Pokkaliibacter sp. MBI-7: one gene and its partners. The main gene of each other region encodes a partner of the protein of the gene in region 2 in a complex. Links are inferred from orthologs where the notes say so. Each region holds a gene or a part of one and is shown on either strand. Other genes may lie near its edges.

What was found.
Region 1: the proteins of dnaN (region 2) and holA are in contact, whole or in part, in a cryo-EM structure (PDB 8GIZ), measured with the Escherichia coli proteins. The link is inferred for Pokkaliibacter sp. MBI-7 from one-to-one orthologs.
Region 3: the proteins of dnaN (region 2) and dinB are in contact, whole or in part, in a solved structure (PDB 1OK7), measured with the Escherichia coli proteins. The link is inferred for Pokkaliibacter sp. MBI-7 from one-to-one orthologs.
Region 4: the proteins of dnaN (region 2) and QCD60_RS21995 are in contact, whole or in part, in a cryo-EM structure (PDB 8GIZ), measured with the Escherichia coli proteins. The link is inferred for Pokkaliibacter sp. MBI-7 from one-to-one orthologs.

What each region holds. Positions count from the first base shown.
Region 1 is NZ_JARVTG010000001.1:1,068,049-1,075,535, forward strand. Bases 1,948-4,789 are described here. They hold holA (DNA polymerase III subunit delta), read left to right. Parts: upstream 1,948-2,773; coding sequence 2,774-3,805; downstream 3,806-4,789. Other genes in these bases: leuS (leucine--tRNA ligase), read left to right, coding at 1,948-2,205; lptE (LPS assembly lipoprotein LptE), read left to right, coding at 2,278-2,760; QCD60_RS04755 (hypothetical protein), read left to right, coding at 4,125-4,475; QCD60_RS04760 (IS4 family transposase), read right to left, coding at 4,542-4,789. Outside these bases: more of leuS, read left to right, coding at 1-1,947; more of QCD60_RS04760, read right to left, coding at 4,790-5,873; lipA (lipoyl synthase), read right to left, coding at 6,004-6,906; lipoyl(octanoyl) transferase LipB, read right to left, coding at 7,025-7,487. UniProt on the Escherichia coli protein: Part of the beta sliding clamp loading complex, which hydrolyzes ATP to load the beta clamp onto primed DNA to form the DNA replication pre-initiation complex.
Region 2 is NZ_JARVTG010000001.1:2,507,043-2,514,486, forward strand. Bases 1,724-4,522 are described here. They hold dnaN (DNA polymerase III subunit beta), read left to right. Parts: upstream 1,724-2,470; coding sequence 2,471-3,574; downstream 3,575-4,522. Other genes in these bases: dnaA (chromosomal replication initiator protein DnaA), read left to right, coding at 1,724-2,328; recF (DNA replication/repair protein RecF), read left to right, coding at 3,635-4,522. Also shown: more of dnaA, read left to right, coding at 739-1,723; more of recF, read left to right, coding at 4,523-4,723; gyrB (DNA topoisomerase (ATP-hydrolyzing) subunit B), read left to right, coding at 4,758-7,169; QCD60_RS11275 (crosslink repair DNA glycosylase YcaQ family protein), read left to right, coding at 7,343-7,444. UniProt on the Escherichia coli protein: Confers DNA tethering and processivity to DNA polymerases and other proteins. Acts as a clamp, forming a ring around DNA (a reaction catalyzed by the clamp-loading complex) which diffuses in an ATP-independent manner freely and bidirectionally along dsDNA.
Region 3 is NZ_JARVTG010000001.1:3,444,936-3,452,425, reverse strand. What follows is about bases 1-2,845. They hold dinB (DNA polymerase IV), read left to right. Parts: upstream 1-798; coding sequence 799-1,893; downstream 1,894-2,845. Other genes in these bases: QCD60_RS15280 (EAL domain-containing protein), read right to left, coding at 1,923-2,845; QCD60_RS15290 (YafY family protein), read right to left, coding at 1-716. In the rest of the region: more of QCD60_RS15280, read right to left, coding at 2,846-4,436; QCD60_RS15275 (phenylacetic acid degradation protein PaaY), read left to right, coding at 5,037-5,606; QCD60_RS15270 (diguanylate cyclase), read left to right, coding at 5,679-7,490. UniProt on the Escherichia coli protein: Poorly processive, error-prone DNA polymerase involved in translesion repair and untargeted mutagenesis. Copies undamaged DNA at stalled replication forks, which arise in vivo from mismatched or misaligned primer ends.
Region 4 is NZ_JARVTG010000002.1:509,489-517,132, forward strand. What follows is about bases 1,061-4,059. They hold QCD60_RS21995 (DNA polymerase III subunit delta'), read left to right. Parts: upstream 1,061-2,051; coding sequence 2,052-3,068; downstream 3,069-4,059. Other genes in these bases: mltG (endolytic transglycosylase MltG), read left to right, coding at 1,061-1,427; tmk (dTMP kinase), read left to right, coding at 1,424-2,059; QCD60_RS22000 (PilZ domain-containing protein), read left to right, coding at 3,070-3,402; QCD60_RS22005 (TatD family hydrolase), read left to right, coding at 3,545-4,059. In the rest of the region: pabC (aminodeoxychorismate lyase), read left to right, coding at 1-393; more of mltG, read left to right, coding at 393-1,060; more of QCD60_RS22005, read left to right, coding at 4,060-4,324; QCD60_RS22010 (DUF1285 domain-containing protein), read left to right, coding at 4,341-4,880; QCD60_RS22015 (DNA-binding protein), read left to right, coding at 5,109-5,720; QCD60_RS22020 (PhoH family protein), read right to left, coding at 5,814-7,193; QCD60_RS22025 (hypothetical protein), read right to left, coding at 7,323-7,644. UniProt on the Escherichia coli protein: Part of the beta sliding clamp loading complex, which hydrolyzes ATP to load the beta clamp onto primed DNA to form the DNA replication pre-initiation complex.

The DNA of each region.
Region 1 (7,487 bases), 1.4 Mb from region 2 along the record:
CCCGAGTACTATCGCTGGGAGCAATGGTTCTTCACCAAGCTGATGGACAAAGGGCTGGTCTACAAGAAAAACGCAGTAGTCAACTGGGACCCGGTAGACCAGACTGTACTGGCCAACGAACAGGTGATTGATGGCAAAGGCTGGCGCTCTGGTGCTCCGGTTGAGCGCAAGGAAATCCCCCAGTGGTTCCTGAAAATTACTGATTATGCTGATGAGCTGCTGGCTGATCTGGACAAGATGGAAGGCTGGCCGGAGCAGGTCAAAACCATGCAGCGCAACTGGATCGGTCGCTCCGAAGGGGTGGATCTGCAGTTCGCGGTTGAAGGCGAAGAGCCGCTGTCGGTATTTACTACCCGTCCTGACACCCTGTACGGCGTGACCTATGTGGCGGTTGCTTCACAACACCCACTGGCACTGAAAGCCGCCGAGCACAATCCTGAACTGGCCGCCTATATCGAGCGTTGCCGCCATCTGAAGGTGGCCGAAGCGGATATGGCGAAGCTGGAGAAAGAAGGCTTCGATACCGGTTTCGTGGCTATTCATCCGCTGACCGGCAAGAAAATTCCGGTCTGGACCGCCAACTTCGTACTGATGGACTACGGTTCAGGCGCTGTCATGTCTGTGCCTGCACACGACCAGCGCGACTGGGAGTTTGCCAGAAAATACAACCTGCCGATCATTCAGGTCATCAAACCTGAGAATGACAAGATCGAAGTCAATCTCGACAAGGAAGCGCTGACTGAAAAAGGCGTGCTGATCAACTCTGCCGATTTCGATGACCTGACTTCCGAGATCGCCTTTAAAGCCATCGCCGCCACCCTCGAAGAACAGGGTGCAGGCAAGGTCACCATCAATTACCGTCTGCGTGACTGGGGCGTATCGCGTCAGCGTTACTGGGGTGCCCCCATTCCGGTGATCAACTGCGCCTGCTGTGGTGCCGTGCCCGTTCCGGAAGAACAGTTACCAGTGGTGTTGCCCGAAGACATCGAATTTGATGGCGTCGGCTCCCCCATCAAGAAAATGCCATCGTTCTATGAAACCACCTGCCCGAAATGCGGTGGTGCAGCTGAACGTGAAACCGATACCTTCGACACCTTTATGGAGTCGTCCTGGTACTACGCACGTTTTGCCAGCCGCAACTGCAATAACGCCATGCTGGACGGTGAGGCCAACTACTGGACGCCGGTCAACCAGTATATCGGCGGTATCGAACACGCCATCCTGCACTTGCTCTATTCACGCTTCTTCCACAAGCTGATGCGCGACATGGGCCTGGTCAGCTCGGATGAACCCTTCGAGAACCTGCTGACGCAGGGCATGGTGCTGGCTGACACCTACTACCGTGAAGATGAGAAAGGTGGTCAGCACTGGTATTCACCACTGGATGTCACCGTCAAGCGTGACGACAAGGGCAATATTGTCAGCGCCACCCTGAACAGTGATGGCGAGCCGGTGCTGTCTGCCGGCATGAGCAAGATGTCCAAGTCAAAGAACAACGGCATCGATCCACAAACCATGATCGACCGCTTCGGTGCCGACACCGTGCGCCTGTTCATGATGTTCGCAGCACCGCCCGAACTGTCACTGGAGTGGTCTGATTCCGGCGTCGAAGGTGCCAACCGCTTCCTCAAGCGGATGTGGAAACTGGTCAACGACCATGCCGTCAAAGGTCAGGCTGGCGCACTGGATGTGGCCAATCTGACAGAAGAACAGCGTGATCTACGCCGCAAGGCTCATGAAACAGTTCAGAAAGTGACCGACGACATCGATCGCCGTCACACCTTCAACACGGCCATTGCCGCAGTGATGGAGCTGTGCAACGCCATCTCCAAATTCAGCGACAGCTCGGCGCAGGGGCTGGCGGTGGAGCACGAAGCCCTGTCTATGGCCGTGCAGTTGCTTTCTCCCATCACTCCCCATATCAGCCATCAACTGTGGCTGGATCTGGGTCACAGTGAAGCGGTCTGCGACAGCGCTTGGCCCAAGGTAGACAGCGCTGCTCTGGTACGTACTACTGTTGACATGGTAGTGCAGGTCAACGGCAAGACCCGTGGCAAGATCACCATTGCGGCTGATACCGAGCGCAGCGTGATTCAGCAGCTGGCACTGGCTGAAGACAACGTACAGCGCCACGTAGCAGATCAGACCGTCCGCAAGGTGATTGTTGTTCCAGGTAAGCTGGTCAACATCGTTGTGGGTGGTTGATAGCCCCTCAGAGACAAGGCTTGACGCGCGACCAGATGTCGCGCGTTGCTCACTTCAAGCAAGGAGATAAGCATGCGTTTTTGGATAGTGCTGTTGAGTGCCCTGTGGCTGGCTGGTTGTGGTTTCCAGCTGCGTGGCGCCCAGAATGGCGAAACCGGTCTGGTGATGCCAGTGAAAGCCAAATCCCCTCTGGAAGAACGGGTTCAGGCCAAGCTGACACAATTGGGTATTGATGGCAGCTACCATGGCGGCGACTACATGCAGATCATGTATGTGGACGAGCGTCGTGACCGCAGTCTGTTGGGCAGTGATGGCTCTGCAACTGAATATCTGCTGACCACCACGCTGACCTACAAGCTGGTCAACCCCTCGGCTGACACGCCTAATGTGCCGAAGAAGCTGCGACTGGAACGCACTTATCGTTACAACCAGGACACACTGCTGGCTTCTGATACTCAGGAAGCTCAGATACGCGATGAGATGCTGGGCGAACTGCTCAATCAGCTGCTGATGCGCTATCGTGCAGCGGAACACCGTGTTGAACCCCGCGAGTAACAAGTAGCCCCGCATGAAGCTCAAAGCTGAGCAACTCGACTCTCACCTCGATAAAGGTCTGTCACCGGTCTATATGCTGACCGGTGACGAGCCTTTACTGATGCAGGAATGTGCCGACCAGATCCGTAGCCAGGCGCGCAAGCGTGGCTTCGGTGACCGGGAGGTTTTTCATGTGGAGTCCGGCTTCAACTGGGAACAGGTGCTGGCCTCTGCCAATAGCCTCTCTCTGTTTGCAGAGCAAAAGCTGCTGGATGTCAGGCTGTCAGGCAAGCCGAACGATCAAGGCAGCAAGGCACTGCTTGAGTACGCCTCACGTCCGCCACAGGACACGGTGTTACTGCTTACCTTACCCAAACTCGACAGCAGTGCGATGAAGGCCAAGTGGGTCAATGCTATCGAGCAGGCCGGTGTGCTGATACAAATCTGGCCAATGGATGCTCAGGGGCTCCCTCGCTGGCTGGCTCAACGTGCCAAGCAAAAGGGCCTGCGCCTGACAACCGCAGCAGTGGAAGTCCTGGCACAACGAGTAGAGGGAAACCTGCTCGCCGCTATGCAGGAGCTGGATATGCTGGCTCTGGTCAGTGATGGCGCCGAAATCGATGATGAACAGATCCTCGATCTGGTAGGTAACCACGCGCGTCATGACGTCTACGATCTGTGTCGAGTTGCTTTCAGTGGCGACTGGCCAGCGACGCTGCGCATCCTGTCACACCTACGTCAGGACGGCGCCGAGCCCACATTGATGTTATGGGCATTAACTCGTGAGTTACGTGATCTGCTGCAACTGCTACGCCTGCAACGTGACGGTATGAACTTTGACAATGCCTGCCGACAGGCCAGGATATTTCCTCAACAGCGCCAGATTCCTCTTCGCAAAGCAGCGCAGCGTTGCCGCCCGGTATTACTGATGGCTCTGCTGCGACAGGCTCAGCAACTGGATGTCTTTAGTAAGACAGGGCAGACCGCCCTGTTCTGGACTGAACTGGAATTGTGGCTATCTCATCTGACAGGCCATCCCCTGCCCTTACCTTTCTACCGTCAATGACAGAGCTTACCCGTGCACCTGCCGTCAGTTCAGCACGTACTCACGATTCGCAGACATCGACCACATGACGTTGATAAGCCCGCTAATGCCCATTCAGGCACACTACTACCACAGGTAAAATGCGTCGCCTCACTGCTTTCGCCTTGTCTGCCACGAGTCCGCAACCATGCACGCGCTCTGAGATTGCCGTGATGATTGCGACAGGGCCTGCGCACCCGGCCTGCTCTTTACATTCACCAGACAGATCTTTGACCTTCCCCTTTGCCGAATGCCGCTACACTTGTACAGGAAGTCACTCCCCTCACTCAAGGACACGACAATGCAACAGAGATTGACTGCCCTGTTGTTGGTACTCGGCAGTTGCACCACGGGTGCTGCGCTGGCCAATGACGATCACAAAGGCCCTCATATACCCAAAGTGGCAATAGAGGCGTGCGCCAGCAAGCAGGAAGGCCAGGCCTGTTCATTCCTGGGTCGACAGGGTGAAACTGTCAGCGGCGTGTGTAGCAGCGCTCCCCCCATGCGCCCTCCACAGGAAGGTCAGGGAAATCAGCAGCCACCTCAGCCACAACAGTCAGGCAACGACATGCCACCACCGCCTCAGGGTGAAAAGGTCATGGCCTGCCGCCCCGATCATCCGCCGCAGAGTGACATGCCACCACCGCAGTAAACTGCAGCGGTACCTTGTTAAAAAGGACATCGCCAAAAAACAAAAGCAGCCGTGGGCTAATGCCAGTCAGTTAAGCTGACTGGCATTTTTATTTCTGGTCGGATACTTGGACGGCTTGGGCTTGACCACCCGCGGGTAACTGCGCTCCTCACGTCGATGAGGCAGGACGTAGTGCATGGCCGAAGCCTGTAGTTCAGCCAGGTAGCGAGGGATGTTGCCTGGATGATTCAAAGAGACCCCGTTCAAGAAGCCCAGGATCGCCCAGGTGCAGGCGGTGAAACTCATTTCGCAGGGGGAGATGCCAGGGCAGTGGCGACTCATTTCCAGCATTTGATAACGCAGCAGATTGTACCCCAGCAGTACGCCCCACAGCTCTTGTTCAATCATCTCCGGCGTTTTACTGCGCAGTGTGTAGTGACCCGCGAGCATGCCTTGCTTCATTTCTCGATAGCCCAATTCGATTTCCCAACGCTGGCTGTACAGATCCACGATGTCATCTGGCGGAAAGCGCAGAGGATCGATCATCGAAGTCAGTACTTGCCGGACTTTGCCCTTGATGGTCTTGCTTAATAACCTGGCCTGTAGCGTGTCGGGCAGCTCGGGCCATTGCTTACGCGCCTGCGGCGAGGTCTTTAGCGAGACGATGGCATCCTGGCGTCCCAGCTTGTATAGCACCTCATATTGAGCATCCTTGCGCAGCGGCAGTAGCCAATGGCGCTGAGTGCCTGTTTGTTGCCAGCGATGAAGAAGCCCCAGCGAATAGAAGCCACGGTCGAACAAGGTCAGCGAGTGATCGGGTGTGCTGTCGATCAGTTGTTCGGCCAGCTTCATCTCGTTGCTGTGGTAGCCGGCAAAAGCACTGCTCACCAGCATGTGACTGGTCAGTTCCATCTGGCAGACCATGCGCACTTGAGGAAAGCCGGTATCGCCATGCTGGTTACTGGCACTGCCATAGTGCTTGCGGTTGTCGTCCGTATCCGGTGTGCGCCAGACCACGCCATCGACACTGAGCAGGCGCAAACCCGCCCAGGTGGGGTGATTGGCGCTGGCATGCCAGCGTTGTTGCGTCAGGGAAAAGACTTCTCGCACCGCCGCACTGCCCAAGCGTTGCCGACCTTGCACGATGGCACTGGGTGCTACCAATGGCCTCTGTCCAGGCAGCATGATGCCCATACGGCTAGCGGCATCCCAGGCTGACATCCGGCGAAACAACGCCATGGCGATCACGCACCAGATCATGGCTTCAAGGGGGAGACGTCGCTTACGTAAGGTCGCCACTCCCGCCGTTTCCAGTGCGGTGCTGACCAGGTCTGGATCAAGCAGCGCCCCCAGTTCATCAAGGGCGTGAGTAGTAGAAGCGGCTTCGTGAGTCAGTGCCAAGGCGCGGGACAGTCGCATAAAAAATCCGATGCTCAAAACAAGCATCGGATTTTCGTTTCAGGGCGCAAAAGGTCAAGCTGTTGGGCTTAACTGACTGGCATTAAGCCGTGGGCTGCTTTTGTTTTTTTACAGAAGGAGGTAGTAAGAATCAGCTTACTTTCTCACCATGTGCCTGCTTATCGGCATGATAACTGGAGCGAACCAGAGGGCCGCTGGCAACATGCAGGAAGCCCAGATCCTCGGCAATGCGCCCAAGCTCAGCAAACTCTTCCGGCGTAACAAACCGGTCTACCGGCAAGTGATGGCGCGAAGGCTGCAGATATTGTCCCATGGTAACCATGTCCACATCGTGCGCACGCAAATCTTTCAGTACCTGGACGATCTCTTCATTGGTCTCACCCAACCCCAGCATCAGGCCCGACTTGGTTTTGACCTCAGGACGCATCGCCTTGTAACGCTGCAACAGGGTCAATGACCACTGGTAGTCAGAACCAGGACGAATCTTCCGATACAGCCGTGGGATCGATTCCATATTGTGATTGAAGACATCGGGTGGTGTGCCAGCAAGAATATCCAGAGCGATATCCATACGGCCACGGAAGTCAGGCACCAGCACTTCGATTTCGATCTTCGGTGAGCGCTCACGGGTTTCACGGATACATTCAGCAAAATGCTGCGCACCACCGTCGCGCAGATCATCACGATCTACCGAGGTGATAACGACATAGCGAAGACCCATATCGGCAATCGCTTCAGCCAGTTCGCGTGGCTCATCCTTGCTCAGAGCATTGGGACGCCCGTGCGCCACGTCACAGAAAGGACAGCGACGGGTACAGATCTCACCCATGATCATGAAGGTAGCAGTGCCCTTGCTAAAGCACTCACCCAGGTTAGGGCAGCTGGCTTCCTCACAGACCGAGGCCAGCTTGTGCTGACGCAGTTTGGCCTTGATACGCTGTACTTCAGGAGAAGCGGGAATACGAACCTTCAGCCAGGAAGGCTTACGCGGCATCTCTTCGGTCGGCATGATTTTGACCGGGATACGCGCCATCTTATCGGCACCTCGAAGTTTGACGCCTTGTTCAACCCGCTTGGGAGTATTGGGTTCAACAACTACGGCAGCGTCACTGGCCGCAGTGTGGGGTTCCGCAACGAGGGGCTGTACATGCTCAGACATAAACGTGGTCCAGATGCTGGTAAAAAGAGGTGTGAGTATAGCCTAACTTTGCAGTCAGGTATTTCTGCAGCGCAGCAGAGACATCGGACACTGTGATGCCAGGGTGATGCGCCACGACTTGAGTCATCTGTAGCCCCTGATAGCCACAAGGGTTGATACGCTGGAAAGGGCTGAGATCCATGTCTACATTGAGTGCCAGGCCATGAAAACTGCAGCCGCGGCGAACACGCAACCCCAATGAGCAAATCTTGTCGCCATCGACGTAGACGCCAGGCGCATCGGCCTTGGGATAAGAGCTGATACCATACTGCCCCAATACGGTCACTACCGCGTTTTCCATCAGTGTCACCAGTTCCCTGACACCAATATGATTACGGCGCAAATCGAGCAGTAAATAACACACCAGCTGACCGGGGCCGTGATAGGTGACCTGGCCGCCACGATCCACATTGACT
Region 2 (7,444 bases):
GCGGCAGCAGGTTTCATGCAGGCGCACGAACCCCGTTGTTTTTGGTAAGCGCGGAATTCTAGATAAATTCCCCCGATAGTTCAAATACAGAGTTCAAATATTGATCGCCTGCTGCTCAGTGCTGGCTTTGAATCTGATCATCGATGGTTGCTAACGGTAGCGCGCTGACATTGCGGATTGATGGCAACAGCGGATTCCCACTTCTCATGACTTTGCCCGTTCATTGATCTCTGTACGGCAGGTCATTCCTGTTTTCTCCAGCTGTTTTTGCTCTGCTGGTTTTAGCCAGAGAAAACAATCGCTCAGGAGATGCATCTTCATGAAGTTTTCAACAGATCCGTTTACTACTCGGGAAAGGCTCTGATCATTCACATTCTATATAAGGGCATAAGCCCTTTTAGAAGATAGAATCTGTAATAATGTTAAGGGTCGACAGTATCTGTGGATAAGTCTGGTTTTCTCAGATACTACGGGCTCTACAGAATGTTTAGAACTCTTAGGAAAAATGGTTTTCTGTATGTGACGAGGTTGTCCACAGCGTGTGCATAAGGTAGGAGGTTATCAACAGCGGGCGTCGCACCTTTGGTTATCCACATTTTATCTGCTCAGTTCATGAACAGTTAATGACAGGGCTCAGGGCTTTTTTTTGCCCTCATTTGTGGATAACTGTTAGGCCAGCGGGTAGAATCAGCGGCCCTGTTTGGTGGGTTCAGTGCGGATAAACGAGGTGGCGCCGTAGTGGTGGTGGAGTTCTGGCAAAGAAGTTTGGTGCGTTTGCAGGAAGAGTTGCCGGTGCAGCAGTTCAACACCTGGATTCGTCCGTTGCAGGCTGAAGTGGATGATGCTGGTCAGCTGAAGTTGCTAGCCCCCAATCGCTTTGTAATGGACTGGGTGTCGGACAAGTATCTGCAACGTATCAAAGAAGTCTTCAAGGACGTCTGTGCCGGACAAAGCATCAGCCTTTATCTGGACGTTGGGCAGGTACGCCGTGGTGCACTGATGAACCGTGCAACAACCCAGGTCCGGCCCACCAGTCTCAGTGCCCGCAGTCAGGAGCCCGCGCAACCCTGGCGTACGTCCTCACAAACCAGTGTTCCTGCGGATACTGTGGCGGCGTCACCGGTTGAACCGTCTTACATTGCCCCCTCTGTACCGGTCGCCGCCGCCCCTGCTTCGGTTATTAAAGAAGCACCGGCCATTATTACTTCCAGCAGCGACTATCGTAAGGCTGACGAGCTGGCCGAAGAGCTGGCTTATAAAGAGGAGCGTAACGAGCGTACGGTTGATGTCGAAGGCGGGATTCGTCACCAGAGCCATCTGAACAAGGCTTTTACCTTTACTTCCTTTGTTCAGGGCAAGTCCAACCAGCTGGCACTGGCTGCTGCCAAACAGGTCGCCGATAACCCCGGTGGTTCTTACAATCCACTATTCCTCTACGGCGGTGTGGGTCTTGGTAAGACGCACTTGATGCATGCGGTCGGCCTGGCCATGCTGGAGCGTAACCCCAATGCCAAGATTGTGTATCTGCACTCCGAGCGCTTTGTTGCGGACATGATCAAGGCGCTGCAACTGAATGCCATCAACGATTTCAAGCGCTTCTACCGTTCTGTGGATGCCCTGCTGATCGACGATATTCAGTTCTTCGCCAATAAGGAGCGTTCGCAGGAAGAGTTCTTCCATACCTTCAATGCGTTGCTGGAAGGTGGTCAGCAGATGATTCTGACCTGTGATCGTTATCCCAAGGAGATCAGCGGGCTGGAAGAGCGATTGAAGTCACGCTTCGGCTGGGGCCTGACGGTTGCGGTGGAGCCGCCCGAGCTGGAAACACGGGTAGCGATCCTGAAGAAGAAGGCTGATGAGGCTAATATTGATCTGCCTGATGATGCGGCCTTCTTTATTGCTCAGAAGATCCGTTCCAACGTGCGAGAGCTTGAAGGTGCACTCAAGCGAGTGATCGCCAATGCTCACTTTACCGGCAGCGATATTACCCTGCCGTTTATCCGCGAATCACTGAAGGATCTGCTGGCGCTGCAGGACAAGCAGATCAGTATCGATAATATTCAGCGAGTGGTCGCTGAGTACTACAAGATCAAGGTGGCGGACTTGCTGTCAAAACGGCGTAGCCGTTCGGTAGCGCGCCCCCGTCAGGTGGCGATGGCACTAGCCAAGGAAATCACCAACCACAGTCTGCCGGAAATTGGTGACGCCTTCGGTGGCCGCGACCACACTACGGTGCTGCATGCTTGCCGCAAGATTACCGAACTGCGTGAGGAAGATGCAGAAATCCGTGAGGATTATCAGAATCTGCTGCGTTCACTGACGGCCTGATCTGACTGCAATATCCATCTCTCAGGTGGCGTAAAAGCCACCTGAGCTACATTTATTTCGCTCGTTCTGTTCGATGGCAATACCTGATACCATCGACCCCCATTCAACAGAGCGATATTCAGACGACTCACGGAAGCCTGAGATGAAATTTGTCATTTCCCGCGAAGCCCTTTTAAAGCCTCTTCAACTGGTTGCTGGCGTGGTTGAACGCCGTCAGACACTGCCGGTCCTGTCCAACGTACTGCTGGTCGCTGAAGGTGATCACCTGTCGCTGACCGGTACCGATCTGGAAGTTGAGCTGGTGGGCCGCGCCAAGCTGGAGCAGCCATCGGTTGCTGGCTCCATCACCGTGCCTGCACGCAAGCTGATGGATATCTGTAAATCTCTGCCAGATGGCTCAATGATTGAGTTTGATGTGCAGGAGCAGAAGCTGGTGCTGCGCTCCGGTCGTAGCCGCTTCACACTGTCCACCTTGCCCGCCTCGGAGTTCCCCAGCGTTGAAGACAGCCCTCAGGCCTTCGAGCTGACGCTGGCACAACAGCAGCTGAAGCGACTGATTGACCGTACCTCCTTCGCCATGGCGCAGCAGGACGTGCGCTATTACCTCAATGGCATGCTACTGGAAGTGGTGCAGGGTCGTGTCCGTATGGTAGCGACCGATGGTCACCGTCTGGCGACCTGTGCCTGCGATGCCGAGGTAAATCCTGCCGAAAAGATCCAGGTCATCATCCCGCGTAAAGGGGTGCTGGAGCTGGTTCGTCTGATTTCCGATCCTGAAGCACCACTGCGGATGCTGATCGGCAGCAATCATATTCGTGCCCATGTCGGCGACTTTGTATTCACCTCCAAGCTGGTGGATGGCCGCTTCCCCGATTACGAGCGGGTCGTTCCACGCAACGGTAACAAGACGCTGCTGGCTGATCGTCAGGAGCTGCGCACGGTGTTGCAGCGTGCGGCGATTCTGTCGAACGAGAAGTACCGTGGCGTACGCTTGCTGCTCAACCCCGGTCAGTTGCAGGTGTTTGCCAATAACCCAGAGCAGGAAGAAGCGGAAGAGTCACTGCTGGTGGATTATGACAGTGACAACATGGAAATCGGCTTCAACGTTACCTATCTGCTGGACGTGCTGAACGTCGTAGGTGAGGAGCAGGTCAAAATTATTCTGTCTGACCCCAACAGCAGTGTGCTGGTGCAGGAAGCAGAAGATACCGACTCTCTGTATGTTGTAATGCCGATGCGTCTGTAATTGATGCGCAGGTTATCAACACTGATACACAGACTTATCCACAGATAGCGGTAACTGGTAGTGGCCATTACCCGTCTGGATATTCATCGCATCCGCAATATCCAACAGGCTTCCCTGACCCCGTCTCCCGGAGTAAATCTGCTCTGGGGGGCGAATGGCAGTGGCAAGACCAGCATCCTCGAAGCTATCCACATGCTCAGTGTGGCGCGCTCGTTCCGTACCCATAAGGTTAAGACGGTTATTGCTCATGGCGAGCCGCAATGCACCCTGTTCGCCCGTCTGCGCCATCTGGAAGAGCCGGAAATGACCGTGGGAGTGCAGCGCCAGCTCGATGGTGATAACCAGATCCGTATTGGTGCCGGTCAGCCCAGCAACCTTGCAGAGCTGGCGCGTTTGCTGCCTTTACAGGTCATCAATCCTGATGCGTTTCGCCTGTTGGAAGGCAGCCCGTCCGAACGCAGGCATTTTTTGGATTGGGGAGTATTTCATCAGGAGATACTGTTCTTTGACTGCTGGCGCCGCTATCAGCGTGCACTCAAGCAGCGCAACAGCCTGCTCAAATATGCTAGAATAGACCCTCTTTTGCGTGCCTCCTGGGAGGCCGAGCTGGTCACTCAGGGCGCAGCTATTGATGAGATGCGTAAAGCCTATCTGGCACGTTTTTCTCCTGTATTTCAGGACTATCTTGCCAAGCTCACCGGCCTTGAGGACATAGCCTTACATTATTATCCCGGCTGGGATGCTAAGCGTTCTTTAGACGACGTTTTACAAAGCGGTGCTGTGCGTGATCAGGAGCTGGGGTTTACTCAGCATGGCCCTCATCGTGCCGACATGCGTATCCGTTGTGGTCCGCGTGCTGCCGTTGATGTGCTGTCGCGCGGCCAACAGAAGATGGTGGTCTGTGCCATGAAGCTGGCACAGGGGCAAGTTCTTGCCAGTGACCATCAACGCCAGCCCATTTATCTGATTGATGACCTTCCGGCGGAGCTGGATAGGGATCATCGCCAGGCGCTTTGTGAATTGATAGAGGAGTTGGCCTGTCAGGTGTTTATCACCTCAGTGGAGGCCGACGTGTTGGATGAATGTTGGAGCAGTGGCTGTCAGGTTAAACTGTTTCACGTGGAACAGGGACTGATCACGGAATGCTGAAACACCCCCATGCCATCTTGATCGGGAGTAACCTATGAGTGGCGAAAAGTACGATTCCTCCAGTATCAAGGTCCTGAAAGGACTGGATGCGGTACGTAAACGTCCCGGTATGTATATTGGCGATACCGACGACGGTAGCGGTCTGCATCACATGGTCTTTGAGATCGTGGATAACTCCATCGATGAGGCTCTGGCAGGATACTGTTCGCTGATCGATATTGTGATTCACCCTGATGAGTCCGTGACCGTGTCCGATAATGGTCGTGGCATGCCTGTTGATATTCACCCTGAAGAAGGGGTCTCGGCTGCCGAAGTGATCATGACGGTATTGCACGCTGGTGGTAAGTTCGACGACAACACTTACAAGGTGTCTGGTGGATTACACGGGGTGGGTGTTTCAGTCGTTAACGCCCTGTCAGAAACATTGGAGCTGCGTGTTCGCCGTGATGGCAAGGTGCATGAACAGATCTATCACCACGGCGTACCTAAAGCGCCACTGGGGCAGATTGGCGACACCGATAAAACCGGTACTACCGTACGCTTCAAACCATCCGATCAGACCTTCACCAATATCCTGTTTCAGTACGATATCCTGGCCAAGCGTCTGCGTGAGCTGTCGTTCCTGAACTCCGGGGTTAAGATCAACCTTAAGGATGAACGCAGTGGTCGTGAGGAAATTTTCCATTACGAAGGTGGTTTGAAGGCATTTGTCGAGTACCTGAACAAGAACAAAAACTCCCTGTGTAACGTATTCCATTTCTCTTCCCAGACCGACGATGGTATTGGTGTTGAGGTAGCGTTGCAGTGGAATGACGGCTATCAGGAAAGCATCCACTGCTTCACCAACAACATCCCGCAGCGCGACGGTGGTACACACTTGTCGGGTTTCCGAGCCGCGCTGACGCGTTCACTGAATACCTATATCGAGCAGGAAGGTATCCTCAAGAAGGTCAAGGTTGCGACCTCGGGTGATGATGCCCGTGAAGGCCTGACAGCAATTATTTCCGTCAAGGTGCCTGATCCCAAGTTCTCTTCTCAGACCAAGGACAAGCTGGTTTCATCGGAAGTCAAAACTGCCGTTGAGCAGCAGATGGGTCGTCTGTTCTCCGATTTCCTGCAGGAGAATCCTACCGAGTCCAAATCCATTGTTGGCAAGATGATTGATGCTGCCCGTGCACGCGAAGCTGCACGTAAAGCGCGTGAGATGACGCGCCGTAAGGGCGCTCTGGATATCGCCGGCCTGCCGGGTAAGCTCGCTGACTGCCAGGAAAAAGATCCTGCGCTGTCTGAGCTTTACCTCGTGGAAGGTGACTCCGCGGGCGGTTCTGCCAAGCAGGGTCGTGACCGCAAGACGCAGGCGATCCTGCCGTTGAAAGGTAAAATTCTTAACGTAGAGAAAGCGCGTTTCGACAAGATGCTGAGCTCTGCCGAGGTCGGAACGCTGATCACTGCCCTTGGATGCGGTATTGGTCGTGAGGAGTTCAACGCGGACAAGCTGCGCTACCACAGCATCATCATCATGACCGATGCGGACGTTGATGGTTCTCACATCCGCACACTATTGCTGACGTTCTTCTTCCGGCAGATGTCAGAGATCATTGAACGTGGACACGTCTACATTGCGCAGCCACCCCTGTTCAAGATCAAGCGCGGTAAACAGGAACAGTATCTGAAAGATGAAGCGGCCTTGGATGCGTATCTGACTCAGGGGGCTCTGGAAGATTCCAGCCTGCATGTAAGTGAAGAGGCGCCCGGTATCAGCGGTGAAGCGTTGCAGAATCTGGTGACTGAATACCGTAGCGTCATAGCCATCATTCAGCGCCTGTCACGTCTGTATCCGCAGGAAATCATGAAGCTGGCGATCTATGCACCGGCTCTCAAAGTAGAAGATTTGAAGGAAGAGTCCACAGTACGTATCTGGGGTGATAAGCTGGTGGCAATGCTGGCTGATAACAATCAGGGAAATCGCTACGCTCTGGATGTTCAGTTTGATCCTGAGCGTCAGGAGTATCTGCCGACCTTCATGGTGACCTCGCATGGTTTAACCAACGATCATGTATTCGCGCATGATTTCTTCCAGTCTGGTGAGTACCGTGCCATCGTTGCATTGGGACAGAAGCTGCAGGATCTGCTTGAGGCTACAGCATTCGTCGCCCGTGGTGAGAAGCGTAAACCCGTCCATTCCTTTGAAGAGGCGCTGGACTGGCTGACCGCTGAAGCCAAGCGTGGCTACTCCATCCAGCGTTATAAAGGTCTGGGTGAGATGAATGCAGACCAGCTGTGGGAGACCACGATGGACCCGAGTACCCGTCGTATGCTGCGTGTGTCTATTGAAGATGCCATCGCTGCGGATCAGATGTTCACGACCCTGATGGGAGATGATGTTGAGCCACGCCGAGCCTTTATTGAAACTAACGCACTGAATGTATCCAACCTAGATATCTGATCGGTTAGTTCTTATCGGTATCCGTATCGCAGAAAGGAGGTCAGTTGACCTCCTTTTTGTTTATCTGCTGCTATAACTGGTTACCGCAGTCAGTGGTAATTGTGTTTGGAGCCTTGCTCTTAAGGAATGGCAAGTCGCTCTGACAGGTGAAGCCTGGAACCTAAGAGGATGGTGTGAACGACGTAATATCATTAAGCAAGGACGAAGCAAGAAAACTGATTCTTCATCATCAGGGGCTTTTTGCTGTTTCACGTGGAACAGGTGTGAAGGCGACA
Region 3 (7,490 bases), 940 kb from region 2 along the record:
TCATCGGCAGTCTCATCTACACGGACCTGCTCGCGCTGCTGTGGTCTGTACAGATGCTCTGCCCGCCACTGTGCCAGCAGGTTGGCCCGACGCTGAGGGAAATGATCGTTCTGCAACTGCAGTGACAGGATGCGGTCTACCCGGAAATGGCGGAAATCCTGACGCAGTTCACACCAGGCCACCACCACCCGGACCTGCTCGAAATACCCCAGGGCAAAGGGCCAGAGTATGCGCTGGCTGGCCCGCCCCTGCGCATCCGCGTAGTCCACCAGCACCTTGCGCTCAGCCCGCATCGCCTGCCGCAACTCCGCCTGCCAGCGGTCATCCTGCTGCCGTGCCGGGATCAGCAGCGTGGTGGAATCAAGTAAGTGACGTGCCTCGGCCGGTAAGACTGCGGCTATTTTGGCCAGTGCATCGGTCGCCGCCTGCCCCAATGGCTTGTCGGTATGGCTGCCGACCCAGCGCGCCCCCAGCACCAGTGCCTCAATTTCCTCCTGCGAGAACATCAGCGGCGGCAGTACGAAATCCGGGCGTAGCACATAACCCAGACCCGCTTCCCCCTCGATGTGGGCCCCCTGCGCCTGCAGCGTGGCGATATCGCGGTACAGCGTGCGCACGCTGACTTCCAGCTCCTGCGCCAGCACCTGCGCCGTCACCGGATAGCGATGGCGACGCAGGATTTGCATCAGGGTAAACAAGCGCTGAGTACGGGCCACAATCATTTCCTGAGCAGACAGTGAGCAAGCACTGTATTAAAATCCAGTACTTCGTCAAGATCAGACCACAGCGGTCGCCACTATGTCCGTCGATAACGACTCAGCCGTTCCAGCTCAGCACCAGCGCAAGATCATTCACTTTGACTGTGACTGCTTCTATGCCGCCGTGGAGATGCGTGACCATCCGCCCTACCGCGATATTCCGCTGGCCATTGGCGGTCGCCCGGACAAGCGCGGGGTCATCGCCACCTGCAACTACCCGGCCCGCAAGTTTGGCGTGCGTTCGGCAATGCCGTCCTCCCACGCGCTGCGACTGTGTCCCAATCTCACCCTGATTCCCGGCAACATGACCAAGTACCGTGATGTCAGCAGGGCCTTTATGGCCATTCTGGCGGAGTTCAGTGATCACGTGGAGCCGCTGTCGCTGGATGAAGCCTTTATCGACGTCAGCAGCAGCGACGCCTTTCAGGGCAGCGCTACCCGCATTGCCAGCCATATCCGCGAACGGGTGCGCAATGAGCTGGGCATTACCGTCTCTGCCGGGGTGGCACCGAACAAGTTTCTGGCCAAAATTGCCAGCGACTGGCACAAGCCGGACGGCATGAAAGTCATCCCTCCCCATGAGGTGGAAAGCTTTGTGCTGCCATTGCCGGTGGAAAAAATCTGGGGCGTGGGGAAGGTGACGGCCGCCCGTATGCACGAGCTGGGGCTATTCACCTGTGCGGACGTGCAAGGCTGGTCCGCACAGCAGCTGCAGGAGCGCTTCGGCCGCTTCGGTCTGCAGTTGTATCGCCTCAGCCGCGGTGAAGATCAGCGCCCGGTGGAAGCACGTGAAGAGCGGTTATCCCTGAGTGTAGAACATACCTACGATCAGGATCTGCCGGACCTTGCCAGCTGCCTGGCGCAGTTACCGCGGCTGGAGGAAGAACTGCAGCAGCGACTGGCCCGCCGTCAGCTGCTGGAGCAGATTCAGGGGCGGGTGGTGAAGATGAAGTTCCACGACTTTCAGCAGACCACCGTAGAGCGCCACCTGCAGCGCCCCGACAGCGATTACGCCAGCCTGCTGACCGCCGCCTGGCAACGCGGTCTGCGGCCAGTACGCCTGATCGGCGTGGGTGTCAGACTCAAGGCGGCAGCAACCACCCAGCAACCGCAGCAGCTTAGTTTTGCCTGGTAACGGCCTGCCACCTTACCGCGTGGCCCCTGCTAACGCCGCAATGGCAACCACGCTGCCGCCTGCTCACTGGGCAGCGGTTCGGAGAACCAGAAGCCCTGCACCTCATCGCATTGCGCCGCCAGCAGAAAATCCCGCTGCTGCTGGCGCTCCACGCCTTCAGCAATCACCTTCAGGCCCAGACCATGGGCCAGATTGATCAGCGAGGTGGTGAGCTGCACGTCATTGTCATCAGCAGGCAGGCCACGGACAAAGCTGGCATCAATTTTCAGGTAATCCAGCGGCAGACGCTTGAGATAGCTCAGGCAGGAGTAACCGGTGCCAAAGTCATCGATAGCGATCCCCAGACCCAAGTTGCGCAGGGCATGCAGACGTTGCAGTGCCAGCGTCGACTTTTCCGGAATGAAACTGTTCTCAGTGATCTCAATTTCCAGCAGCTCCGGTGCCAGATGATAGTGATCCAGTGCCCGCTGAATACTGTGTACCAGACTGCCACCATGCAGATCAGCAACCGACAGATTGATCGCCACCGGCACCACTCGCCGCCCCTCCTTCTGCCAGGCACGCAACTGCCGGCATGCCTCGTTCAGCACCCACTGGGTAATGTTGGGCATCAGCCCCAGTTGCTGAGCCAGCGGCAGGAATTGCCCCGGTGAAATCATGCCCTGTACACAGGGCCAGCGAATCAGCGCCTCGAAGCCGGTCACCTCGTTGCTGTCGAGGCTGATGCGCGGCTGAAAGAACAGCCGGAATTCCCCCTGCCTCAGCGCCGCCCGCAGCTCGGACTCCATGTTCAGACGCGCGTGAGACTCCTCCTCCAGTGGCCGGCGGAACAGGTTGTAACTGTTACGGCCATCATCCTTGGAGCGATACATCGCGGTGTCTGCCCGCTTGAGCAGCAGCTCAACAGTCTCGCCATCATCGGGATAGCAGGCAATGCCAATACTGGTAGAGATATGCAACTCGTGCTCACCCACCTGCAGCGGCACAGACAACACTTTCAGCAGGCGACTGGCCAGCCCCTCCAGCTCGTAGTCGGACGCCACCTCAGGCACCAGCACGGTAAATTCATCGCCGCCCAGACGCGCTGCCGTATCGCCCTCCCGCAGACACCCCTGCAGCCGCTCGGCCACCAGCTTGAGTACCTGATCACCGACACTGTGGCCCAGGCTGTCATTGATGCGCTTGAACATGTCCAGATCGAGGAAGAACACCCCCAGCCGGTGCTGATGGCGATGGGCATTAGCAATCGCCCGTTCCAGCCGGTCCTGAAACAAACGACGGTTAGCCAGCCCGGTCAGCTCATCGAAGTAGGCCAGTCGCTTGATCTGCTCCTCCCGCTGCTTACGGTCGGAGATGTCACTGAAGATGGCGGCGTACTGCCTGACCTCGCCCAGCTCATCCGTGATGGCGGTGATGGTGATCCACTCCGGGAACACCTGACCGTTCTTGCGTTTATTCCAGATCTCACCCTGCCAGCTGCCCTTGCTGCGCAGGGTCGACCACATTTCATTGTAGAACGCCTGATCATGGCGGCCCGAGCTGAGCATGGAGGGCGATCGGCCAATGGCCTCTTCGGCGGAGTAGCCGGTGACAGCACTGAAACTGGGATTGACCGAACGGATGATGCCATCGGCATCGGTGACGATGATGGCATCCAGTGAAGCCTCGATCACTTTCTGAGCGAGGCGCAGATGCTCCATGGATTCACGCAGGGCCTGATTGCGCTGATCCAGTGCTGACTGCAGCCGATTGACGTAGGTGTATTCAATGCTGCTGAGAATATCGCCGTAAGACAGAATCGCCTTGACCTGTCCACTGGTGGTGGTGATGCCGACATGCCGGAAGCCACGGCTTTCCATCAGGTTGCGCGCCATCAGCAGCGGCGTCCCTGACGATACGGTTTCCACCTGACGCGGAATCAGCTCACCAATCGGCCGCTGAATCTCACCGTTCACCAGCAGGCGCACCCAGTCATGCTCAGTGGCAATACCCATGACGCCGTCATCAAACTCCACCAGCATGGCGTCGCGCAACTGGGAATACATCAGCCGGAAAGCATCGATGGCCGGTGTGGTCGCTGCCATCACCAGCGGCAGTCGGGTGATGGCACTGTCGACGTCACGCAGGGCCAGGTAATACTCCACACCCTGATGACGGATCAGGTCACTGAGGCTGAACAAGCCGATCGGTTGCTGCTGCTCATCCACCACCACCAGATGACGCACCCGCTCACGCTGCATCACCACCCCGGCCTCGCGCAGGGTGGCACTGCGTGGCAGGGTCTTGACCGGCGTACTCATATGCAGCCGGATGGGATCCTCCAGCACATCAGGCCGCTGACTGATATGGCTGGCATCGCGCTCGGTCCAGATGCCCAGCAACTGGCCCGCGTCCATGATCACCATGGCACTGCTGCGCGACTCGAACATGCGCCGGATCACCTGCTGCAGGTGCTGCTCAGGGCTACAGATCTGCAGCGGCGAATGCAACAGACGCCATACCTCAACACTGTACAACTCGGCTTCGGGCAGTTCCGTATCCATCTTCACTGAATATGTCTCCCTGCGACTGTTCATCATTGCCCCTCTGATGGTCTGGCTGACAGCCGGCCCCACAGCCGCTGGCCAAATGCCGGGCAGCTGGCTGTCGCCATAGCGCCGATGCCCTTCAGTACCGGTTCAATCATGCAGTCCATTTCTTGTTGATTATGTACTGTAGTAGGGAAAGAACCCGACCGCCTGACCAGCAGCGGTCGGGATAACAAAACCATCGCAGCCGTCGTTCATCCAACCGTTGCTGCTGACCATGGCAGAGACAGCACCGGCAGCGTTCCGCATCCGTATGATGAGCCATGTTCCCTGTATAGAAGGACACCGCATCGGGCTGGACAACATGCTGACTTTTTCTCGCCATTTGGCGCCCTGAAGGTCCCATCCTTACGTCACTGAGACTATACTTGGCACAGCAAAATACAGCTGGATGACGGTCAGCAGTGCGGGTCTGCCAGCACGCTGACAAAGACTTCGGCGACAGCGACCAACTGAATCCGATTAGCTTACAGCCTGCGACGGTCACAGAGCTTGTCCTGCATCATGGGAGCCGTCGTTATCATCACCCCTGGGGTCTAGCACAGGAATCACGTCATGCCCGTATTTGCATTTGATGGATTAATCCCGGTCGTCGACCCCAGCGCCTTCATTCACCCCAGCGCGGTGCTGATAGGCGATGTGTATATCGGCGGCAACTGCTACATCGGCCCGCTCACCTCCCTGCGGGGAGATCTGGGCACCGTGGAAATACGTTCCGGCAGCCACGTCCAGGACAACTGCGTACTGCACTCCACGGCAGGACGGCGAACGCTGGTGGAAGAGGATACTCATATCGCTGCTGGCGCTACCCTGTGTAACTGTCAGGTCGGACGTCGCGCTTTTGTGGGCATGGGGGCCGTCGTACTGGACGGCGCAGTCATTGCCGAGCAAAGCATGGTATCGCCCGGCTCCGTGGTCGAAGCCAATTTCAGCGGTCAGCCCAATCAGCTGCTGGCAGGCCATCCGGCGATTCCATGCGGCAGAGTGTCGCTGGCCACCCTGGAACTTCAGCAGCGTGCGGATCAGGACTACCGCCAGCTGGTGCAGCGTGCACGCCACACCATGCAGGAAGTAGAGCCGCTGCCAATGGCAACTTTGCGCCCGGTCAGGGTCAGAAATAGTTAAGGTGCGGTAACGTTGTTTAATTAACGTATGCTGTTGCGATAACCGCCGGTCTTCTGAGGACAACATATCAAGATGCTTCCATTTCGTCGGGCCGTCGCTGTTTTTTTCAGTATTGCCCTGAGCTTCCTGCTGCTGATGCTGGTGTTATTGCTGGGCTCACGCAGCATGATGCAGGATGAGTACCGGCAGTCAAAACAGACACTGCTGCAGGCGGCACTCAACAATGAAAAACGTGAGCTGACCCGCGCCCTGTACGACCACGCCTCCTGGGATGACGCGTATCGCCAGATGCAGCAGCCGGAGCTGGATCCGTCCTGGCTGGAGTCGACCTTCGGGGCAGACACCATCAGCTCCAACGACATGAGCGGGATTCTGATCCTGGCACCGGATTTCGCCGAGCGCTTCAACAATAGTCTGCAGCCGCTAACGGCCGAGCAGTTGCGGCAGGTACGGGACTTCGTACGCCAGCATCAGATCAGCTGTACCCCGGCGACGCAGATGAGCAACCTGCAAGAGTCAGCCAGCACTGACTTCCTCACGGCGGCCGGACAAACCCTGATGCTGTCGTCCGCCCCCATTGTGCCCAATACCTTCGAGGCCAGCTGCGAGCACCTCCATTATCTGGTGTTCTGGCGTCTGCTGGATAACAGCTATCTGGCCAGTCTGGCCAGCAACTACGATTTCAGCCAGCTGAGGCTGAGCAGTGGCACCGAGCCAGATGCCATCCAGAGCGTTCAGCTCAACGCATCGCAGCCCACCCGCCTGCTCTGGTCGGCTCCCGCCCCGCCATACCAGCATCTGTACAAGGCCTTGGGCCTGAGTATGGTACTGACCATCATCCTCGCGGTGCTGGCCCTGTTGTTTTATCGCAACCTCAAGCGCGGTCACCAGGACTTCTACAGCCTGTTTGAAAAAAACCGGGCCATTCAGCTGCTGGTCAATCCGCTCAATGGCCATATCGTTATGGCCAATCAGGCGGCTATGGCGTTCTATGCCTACCCCGGCAAAGACCTGATGCGTCTGACACTGGATGACTTGTCTGCTGGAGGTCTCAGCACCCTGCAGCTGATCGGTAGCGCCAACCCCTGTGAAGTGACGCAGAAGCTGTGGAATGGCACCACTCGCCGGGTGGAGATCAACTCTGGTCAGATCATTCTTGCCGGTGAGCCGCTGCTGTATCTGATCATTCACGACATTACCCAGACTCATCAGGCCGCCCGTGAGCTGGAACGCAGCGAAGCCCGGTTTCGGGCGATCTTCGAAGATGCCAGCCTCGGCATCCTGCAGCTCGACCGCTTTGGTCATATCCTTGATGCCAACCCTGCCTTTGCTCAGATGATCGGCTTCCCTGAAGAAAATCTCTCTCGCTGGCAGTGGATTGATCTGATTCACCACAAAGAGCGCGACGCAACCCGCCGCACCTATCAGGCGCTGATCGATGGCGTCGTCGACAAGCTCAGCCATCAGCAACGTTTTCTTAACGCCGGCGGCGAAATCATCTGGACCCAGATGAACATCAGCCCGGTACGCATCAATGGTGAAGACAGCACCTATGTGGCACTGGTGGAGAACGTCAACGAGCATATGCATCTGCAGCAGAAGCTGCAGGAAATGGCGGCCAAGGATCCGCTGACCGGCCTCTACAACCGCCGTTCCATGGAAGAGCAGGCAGCCCGCGAGCAGTCCTGGTCAAAACGTCACGGCCAGAGCCTGTGCGTGATGATTGCCGACATTGATCACTTCAAGCTGATCAATGACAGCTACGGCCATGCCAGCGGCGACATCGTGCTGAAGGAGTTTGCCGCGGTGTGTAATGCTCATTTGCGCGAAACCGATATCTTCTGCCGCTGGGGTGGTGAAGAGTTCGTCATCCTGCTGACCCAG
Region 4 (7,644 bases), on a different replicon or contig from region 2:
CTAAATCGCATGGAGCAGGTGATCGCTCGTAATGAGTGGAATGATCCCGAGTACTACGAGGGCATTCTGAATGACACCGCTGGCAATATGATCTGCGGTACCATGAGCAATCTTTTTCTGGTCAAGGAGCGAGTACTGCTTACCGCTGATGTGAGCGGGTGTGGTATAGCAGGGACCAGACGCCGTTGGTTGCTTGAAAATGCCAATGGCCTTGGGCTTGAGGCCAGGGTTGGTATTTTCAATCTTGAGGACTTATCGAGCGCAGATGAGGTTTTCTTCTGCAATGCGCTTATTGGCATTCTTCCTGCGGTGGAAGTGGCAGATAGAACATTACCGTCCAGAGATATAAGTTTGCGATTGCGAGAAGCGTTGCTAGAGGCTGAGTATCAATAATGAAGTGGTTAATGAGGTTGTTGCTGACCATTCTGGTGCTGGTTGTTGCTGGGTCATTTGCATGGCAATGGGGATGGCAGCAATTAAACAAACCACTGGCACTGCAGAATGATAATCAGGTTTACACATTGCGCCCGGGCAGTTCACTGAATCAGGTTGCCAAGGATGTAGAGCGCTTAGGATTAATGCAGCATGCCAGGCTGCTGTTACTGTATAACCGATGGAAACACCCTAATGCCACCATCAAGGCGGGAGAGTATCAGTTGTCTCCTGGTCTGACTCCTTTGCAGTTATTGCAGATGATGCAGGAAGGCAAAGTAGTGGAATATCGCGTCACCCTGGTGGAAGGGCATTCCTTCAAAGACTTCCTTCGCATCCTGCATGAGCAGGAGAAGTTAGCGAGTGTATTGGATGGTATGACACCTGCCGCTGTTATGCAGAAGCTGGGGCATGAGGGGCAGCACCCGGAAGGGCGGTTTTTCCCTGATACCTATGTCTATCATTCAAGTATGTCTGATGCTGATGTGCTTTCTCAGGCCTATGACCGTATGCAGAAAGTACTGAGTGAAGAGTGGAAGCAACGGGCAGATGGTTTGCCCTATCGGAACTCCTACGAGGCGCTGATTATGGCTTCGATTGTTGAGAAAGAAACAGGCGTTCCCGAAGAGCGTGACAAGATTGCAGGCGTTTTTGTACGCAGGCTCGAAAAGGGGATGCGATTACAGACCGACCCGACGGTGATCTACGGCTTGGGTGATTCCTACGATGGCAACATTACCAAGGCGGATTTGAACAGCCCAACCCCTTACAACACTTACACCATTGTTGGCCTCCCTCCTACGCCGATCGCTATGCCCGGAGCGGCAGCTATTCATGCTGCATTGCATCCAGCGGAGGGAACTGCACTTTATTTTGTCGCCACCGGTAATGGCGGGCACACGTTCTCTGATTCACTTCAGGAGCACAATCAAGCGGTGAGCCAATACCTGAAGGTATTGAAAAATCGTCCCAAGGCAGAAGACAAAAGCAAATGACAAGAGGTTGTTTCATAACGCTTGAAGGTACTGAGGGAGCGGGTAAGACAACTGCACTGGCGCACATCGTCGCCTGGCTGAAGCATAGAAATATTTCTTATGTGCTTACAAGAGAGCCTGGAGGCACGCCTATAGCAGAGGAGATTCGCCAGCTCGTTCTTTCTCCTCGTGATGAACAGGTGGTCCCTCTTAGTGAGTTGCTGCTGGTGTTTGCGGCTCGAGCACAACATATTGAAAAATTGATCAAACCAACGCTGAGCCAGGGTACCTGGGTGGTATGTGATCGTTTTACTGACAGCACCTATGCCTATCAGGGGGGCGGGCGACAGTTGCCATTTGAGCCAATTGTGCAACTGGAAAACCTGGTACAGGCAGGCTTCCAGCCCGATTTGACGCTCTTGCTTGATGTCACTCCGGAGGTCGGTATGCGTCGTGCCTCTCGTCGTAGCGCGGCCGATCGAATCGAACAAGAAGCCATGAGCTTCTTCCAGCGCGCCAGGCAGGCATTTTTGGCGCGTGCAGAGTCCGCGCCTGAGCGTTTTCGTGTAATCAATGCAGATCAGAACCTGGAGTCGGTAAAGGATCAAATCACTCAAGCGCTGAGTGGTTGGTCGGAGCTGCATCGTGGCTGAGTTATTGCCCTGGCAGCAGTCAATCTGGCAGCAGGTTATTGCTCGGCATGAGCAGGGGCGCCTCCCTCATGCATTGCTGCTCAATGGGCCGGAGGGAGTGGGAAAGCGGCAGTTCGCTGAGTACATGTCTGCCTGGTTTTTGTGTTCGGCTCAGCAGCAGGCTCCCTGTGGTCAATGTCGTAGTTGTATGCTGTTAGGGCACGGTAGTCACCCAGACAGAATGGTGATTGTGCCAGAGGGCGCACAGGGAACCATTAAAGTGGATGCTATCCGTCAGGTGAGTGAGTTTAGTGCGGAAACTGCGCAACAGGGTAATGGTAAGGTGGTGCTGGTACAGAATGCTGATCGGTTGAATGTACAAGCGGCCAATGCGCTGTTGAAAAATCTCGAAGAGCCTCCAGCGCGGACGCTCTTTATTTTATGGTCAGCACATTTTGCCAGGCTGATGCCTACCATTCGAAGTCGATGCCAACAGTTAGCCTTCTCGCTGCCCGCTACAGAAGATTCGCAAAAATGGTTGGTGCAACAGGGTGTCGGTGCGGATCAGTTTCCCCAGTTGCTCAACATCGCTCGCGGTTCCCCTCTGAAGGCGCTGGAGTATCATGAGGCCAATCTGCTACAGGTATGGGATGAGTGGCAGCAACAACTGATCGGACTGCAGACCGGCAGGGTCAGTGTTTCTGAGCTGGCAGAACTATGGAAGAATCGCCAGACAGGCATGATTCTCAGTTGGCTGTCGGACTGGATAAGCGAGGCCGTCAAGCAGATGATGGGAGCGGTGCATTCAACCGGTTTGTTTCAGCCTGAGCTGCTGAGTGCGGCTGTTGCAACTGCCCGAGCCTCTGAGTGGTTGGCGTTTTATGAAAAACTAAATGTTTTAAGAGTGCAGTTGGATGGCACGGCTAATCTCAATCCGTCTTTGGCTCTGGAAACGATATTGATCGAATGGTCTCGACTGATGCGGACGAGTTCTCGGTCCAGAGTGGACGGCAAACCCGTGAGGAATTGAAATGGCACACGGAATACTGAACTGTACGTTTGATAGCAAGACCATGTTGTATCAGTGCTATATGCCTTTCATTGAACGAGGTGGCTTGTTTATCCCTACTCAGCGTACCTATCAGCTGGGTGATGAAGTATTCGCGGTATTAACTATTATGAGTGAGCCTGAAAAGGTACCGGTCTCCGGCAAAGTGATCTGGATTACTCCGCCCGGTGGTCAGAATAATCGCCCGGCGGGTGTTGGAATTCAGGTCAATCCGCAAGACGAAGCGGCTATTCGTAAACTCGAAACGCTGCTGGCGGGAACTCAGGAATCTGATACCACTACGTTCACAATGTAATATCTGATCAGCAGTGTGATGGATTGTAGTTAGTCAGCTGAATGATCTCTTCTAATATGAACTGCTGATTGTGAGTCAGAGAATCTGTCTCCAGGCAAATTAGTATTCGTTCTTACTCACTAAAGTGTCTTATTGAATACTCATGAATATTGTCGATTCCCATTGTCACCTGAACATGTTGAAGCCAGAGCAGGCTGATGGTCTGGACTACATACTGCGTGCAGCCAGAGAGCGTGGTGTCGCAGAGTTTCTATGTATAGGCGTCGATCTGGATAAGTGGCAAGAGGTGCGTGAAATCGCTGAACGGCATGACGATGTTTACGCCACCGTCGGGATCCATCCATTACACCCGGTAGACTCGTTACCATCTGAAGAAGCGTTGATGATCCTGGCTGATCACCCAAAAGTATTGGCGATCGGCGAAGCTGGGCTCGACTATTTCTATACGGAAAGTCATGAGCAGCGTGAAGCACAAAAGCAGGTATTCGGTCTGCAATTGCGTGTTGCCAGTAAGTTGAATCTGCCTATCGTCGTTCATACTCGAGAAGCCAGAGAGGATACTCTGGAGCTGATTCGTGCCTACGGTTCAACACAGTCAGCGGGTGTGCTGCATTGCTTTACCGAGAACTGGGAAATGGCCAAAGCTGCACTGGATCTCGGATACTACATTTCATTCTCTGGCATCCTTACCTTCCGTAATGCAGACAGCTTGCGTGAAGTCGCGCGTAAGGTGCCACTGGATCGCGTATTGGTTGAGACAGACTCACCATATCTGGCACCGGTCCCGCATCGCGGAAAAACCAATGAACCACAATACGTTGTTGAAGTGGCGCAATGTCTGGCTGATCTTCATCAGTTGCCTTTGGCCAGAATGGCTGAGCTTACAACTGCGAACTATAAAGCGCTGTTTCATCGCACTTAACCGGTGAGGAGGGTATATGGCTATTGATCTAGCATCTCTGCAGCAGCATGCGGCAGCTGATGGCCTCCCTCCGGTTGAAGAATGGTATCCTGATTTTTGTGCTGATATGGATCTGGTCATACGGGCTGATGGTACCTGGGTTCATGAGGGAGGAGAGTTCAGGCGTCCAGCATTGATGAAGTTATTCTCCCGTATCCTTCGTCTGGACGATGATGGCTGCTATTACCTGGTTACACCGGTAGAGAAAGTACGTATTCAGGTAGAAGACGCGCCTTTTGTTATTTTGGCAGCCGAGGTACGCGATGACAGTGTGGTAATGGTCACTAACTGTGAAGAGGTGATCACACTTGGATGTGAGCATCCCATGCGTGTCAGGGCTGCTCATGGCAACGCTAGTGAAATTCCTTATGTCCTGGTGCGCAAAAACCTCTGGGCAAGGCTTCATCGCAACGTTTTTTACCAGCTGGTTGAGCTGGCTGAGCAGCGTACCGAACAAAATATCGAGGGAATGTGGCTGCAGAGTCAGAATGAATGGTTTTGTCTTGGGAATCTGTAACTGGAGTGGTCTACAGCTGTTTCAATCACCACAGTCTTGTCTTTTGTCGAAAGTGCTTCCTCAAATGGGCACTTGATGCCCTCATTTCTTTATCGCTCTCAGTATTCTGATCTCTCGTCATGCATTCTTGTGGCTTAAGCAGCTTAACTCGCTTACGATTTGCCCTGTATTAATAGTACGTATTAAGTACTGGAGTTTTATATGCGTGAGCCTTCTACCTATGAGCGGGTGCTGGAAGTAGCGGACGAGCTGCTAGCAAAAGGGATCAAGCCAACTCAGCAGACAGTCAGAGAGCATCTTGGCAAAGGAAGTCTAACTACCATCAATAAGGCACTAAATGACTGGTGGCAATTGTTAGGAAACAAAGTCGCCGAGCCGGCTATTCCTGATTTGCCTGAGCCTTTGATCAAAAGTGTCCGACAGCTTTGGCAAGACGCCTTGTTTTATTCGAGAGATCAGCTCAGCGTACGAGCGAAGGAAATTGAGAAAGAGCATCAGCTGCGGCAACGGCAGCTCGAGGTAGAGAAAGAGCAGTGGCAGGCTCAGCTCAAGTCTATGGAGTCACGTTTGCAAAGCGTACTTGAGCAGAACGAAGCGCTCATTCGTGAAAAGTCACAAGCCCAGCAAAGCCTGAATGATTTAGAGCGTCAGTTGATTGCTCAGCAGGGAAGGGTGAAGGACATGGAGCGTAACCTGGCGCAGCAGGATATAGTCAACCAGAGAATGCTCAATGCGGAAATTGATCGGGTCCGTGATCTCACCAAGCAGCTGGAGCGTGCTGAGCGTCAGGCTGATGCTTACTATCATTTGTGGCAGTCTTCACAGGGTGAAAAGAGTTAATGATTTTGAGAAGTAAGGTGGTTTAACCAAAAAGAGTCCTTGTCTGAGTGGGTAAGCGCATCTCACGACCCGCTCACCCATTCTGCAGAAGTGTTAGAGGTTTTGTTCAGCGTATTCTGCCAGGCGACTGCGTACGACACCTGTTAAGTGAATGTTGGCAGAGCCTTCAAAGTTCTTGAAACGCTCAACGACATAGGTCAATCCGGATGTCAGAGCGGTCAGGTAGTTACTGTCGATCTGTGCTAGGTTGCCCAAAGCGATCATCTTACTTCCCTTACCGCAACGGGTCAGAATCGTCTTTAGCTGAGATGGAGTCAGGTTCTGGGCTTCATCAATCAGTACAATGGCATCCTGAATGCTGCGTCCCCGAATAAAGTTCAGCGACTTGAACTGAATGTTACCCTTTTCGATCGCATAGCGAACGCTGCTCTGCGGCTGATCATCCCCCTCATGCATAGCTTCCAGGTTGTCATGGATGGCACTTAACCATGGCGTCATTTTTTCCTCTTCTGTGCCGGGTAAGAAGCCGATATCCTCAGCGACGGGTGGCGTGCTGCGCGTCACTACGATTTTATTGAAGCGTTTTTCCTCGATGACCATTTCCAGACTACACGCCAGTGCCATCAGCGTTTTACCTGAACCTGCGGCCCCGTTGATGATGCAGAAATCCAGAGTGGGATCGAGAATGGAGTGCATGGCAAAGGCTTGTGGCAGATTCAGCGGACTGATGCCCCAGCAACTGTGGCTCATCAGTTTTTCGCGGTTGAGATCCAACAGAGTAATGTAATCAGCATCAATCTTGATGACCCTTGCAGCAAAATCCTCATCATCATAGAGGTATTCGTTTACGTGTACTTCAGGCAGTAAATCGGCAGATACCTTGTGATAGACATTCTGGCCGTCTCGCTGAGTTTGTACCTTTTCGACATTTTTCCAGAAGTCCCCTTCCAGACGCCGATGGCCTTCTGGCAGCAAGCTGACATCTGTAAGTAGTTGATCCTTCCGATAGTCTTCTACACGGTTGAGGCCTGCCCCCAGCGCTTTCAGGCGCATGTTGATGTCTTTGGTGACGAGGACGACTTCCAGCATAGACAGCGTACTCTGTAAGTGCAGAGCGCAGTTAATAATGCTGTTGTCATGGATCTGACTACCGTTTGGCAGATAGCCTTTACGGTCTGCGAGTTCGTGATCGGGGAATATCATCAGGCGGCCGAGTTTCTTTTTGCCGCTCATGGAGGGGATCGGAATGCCTTTGGTAATCTGACCTACTTTTGCATCGCGGACGATGTCGTCAATGGCATGTATCGCTATGCGTGCTTCCCTGGAAACCAGTTTCTGTCTGTCCTTGATGTCATCTAGCTCCTCCAGCACTGTCATGGGGATGCAGATATCCTGCTCCTCAAAGTTATACAGGCACTGAGGATCATGTAGCAGCACGTTGGTGTCCAGTACATATAGACGGGATGCGGCCATAGTAGTAATACCTCCTAAAAGTCAATCACTTACCCGGTTCTAAATATCTTCTTGGGCGTGATTGGGGCAAAATGACCATAGCTTTTAATCTGGGAACACAGCATATCTGTCTCAGATCTACTCGCTGATTCAATCCATTTTCCATAAGCAGACTGGAGCCTCTCTGGGGCAGAGTGACTGATCTGCTTTGCAATGTAGGCTAGGTTTCCATGGCTGGTTAGTGTCCAACTGGCAAACGTATGTTTGCATTGGCAGAAACGATGACGTTTCACATTCGCTCGGTGAAGTTGCGATTTCCAGGGGCGACCCTATGCTGGAGCCCGCGTATATGTCCAGGCCAGTCTTGTGTCTGATAATACCTTCAGGTTTGAAAGCAGAGACGACAGGTTGCTTCTCGAGAGGCTCGCCATGGTGCATGGTGATCATCTCTATGGGGTTCAGATGCGCGGTA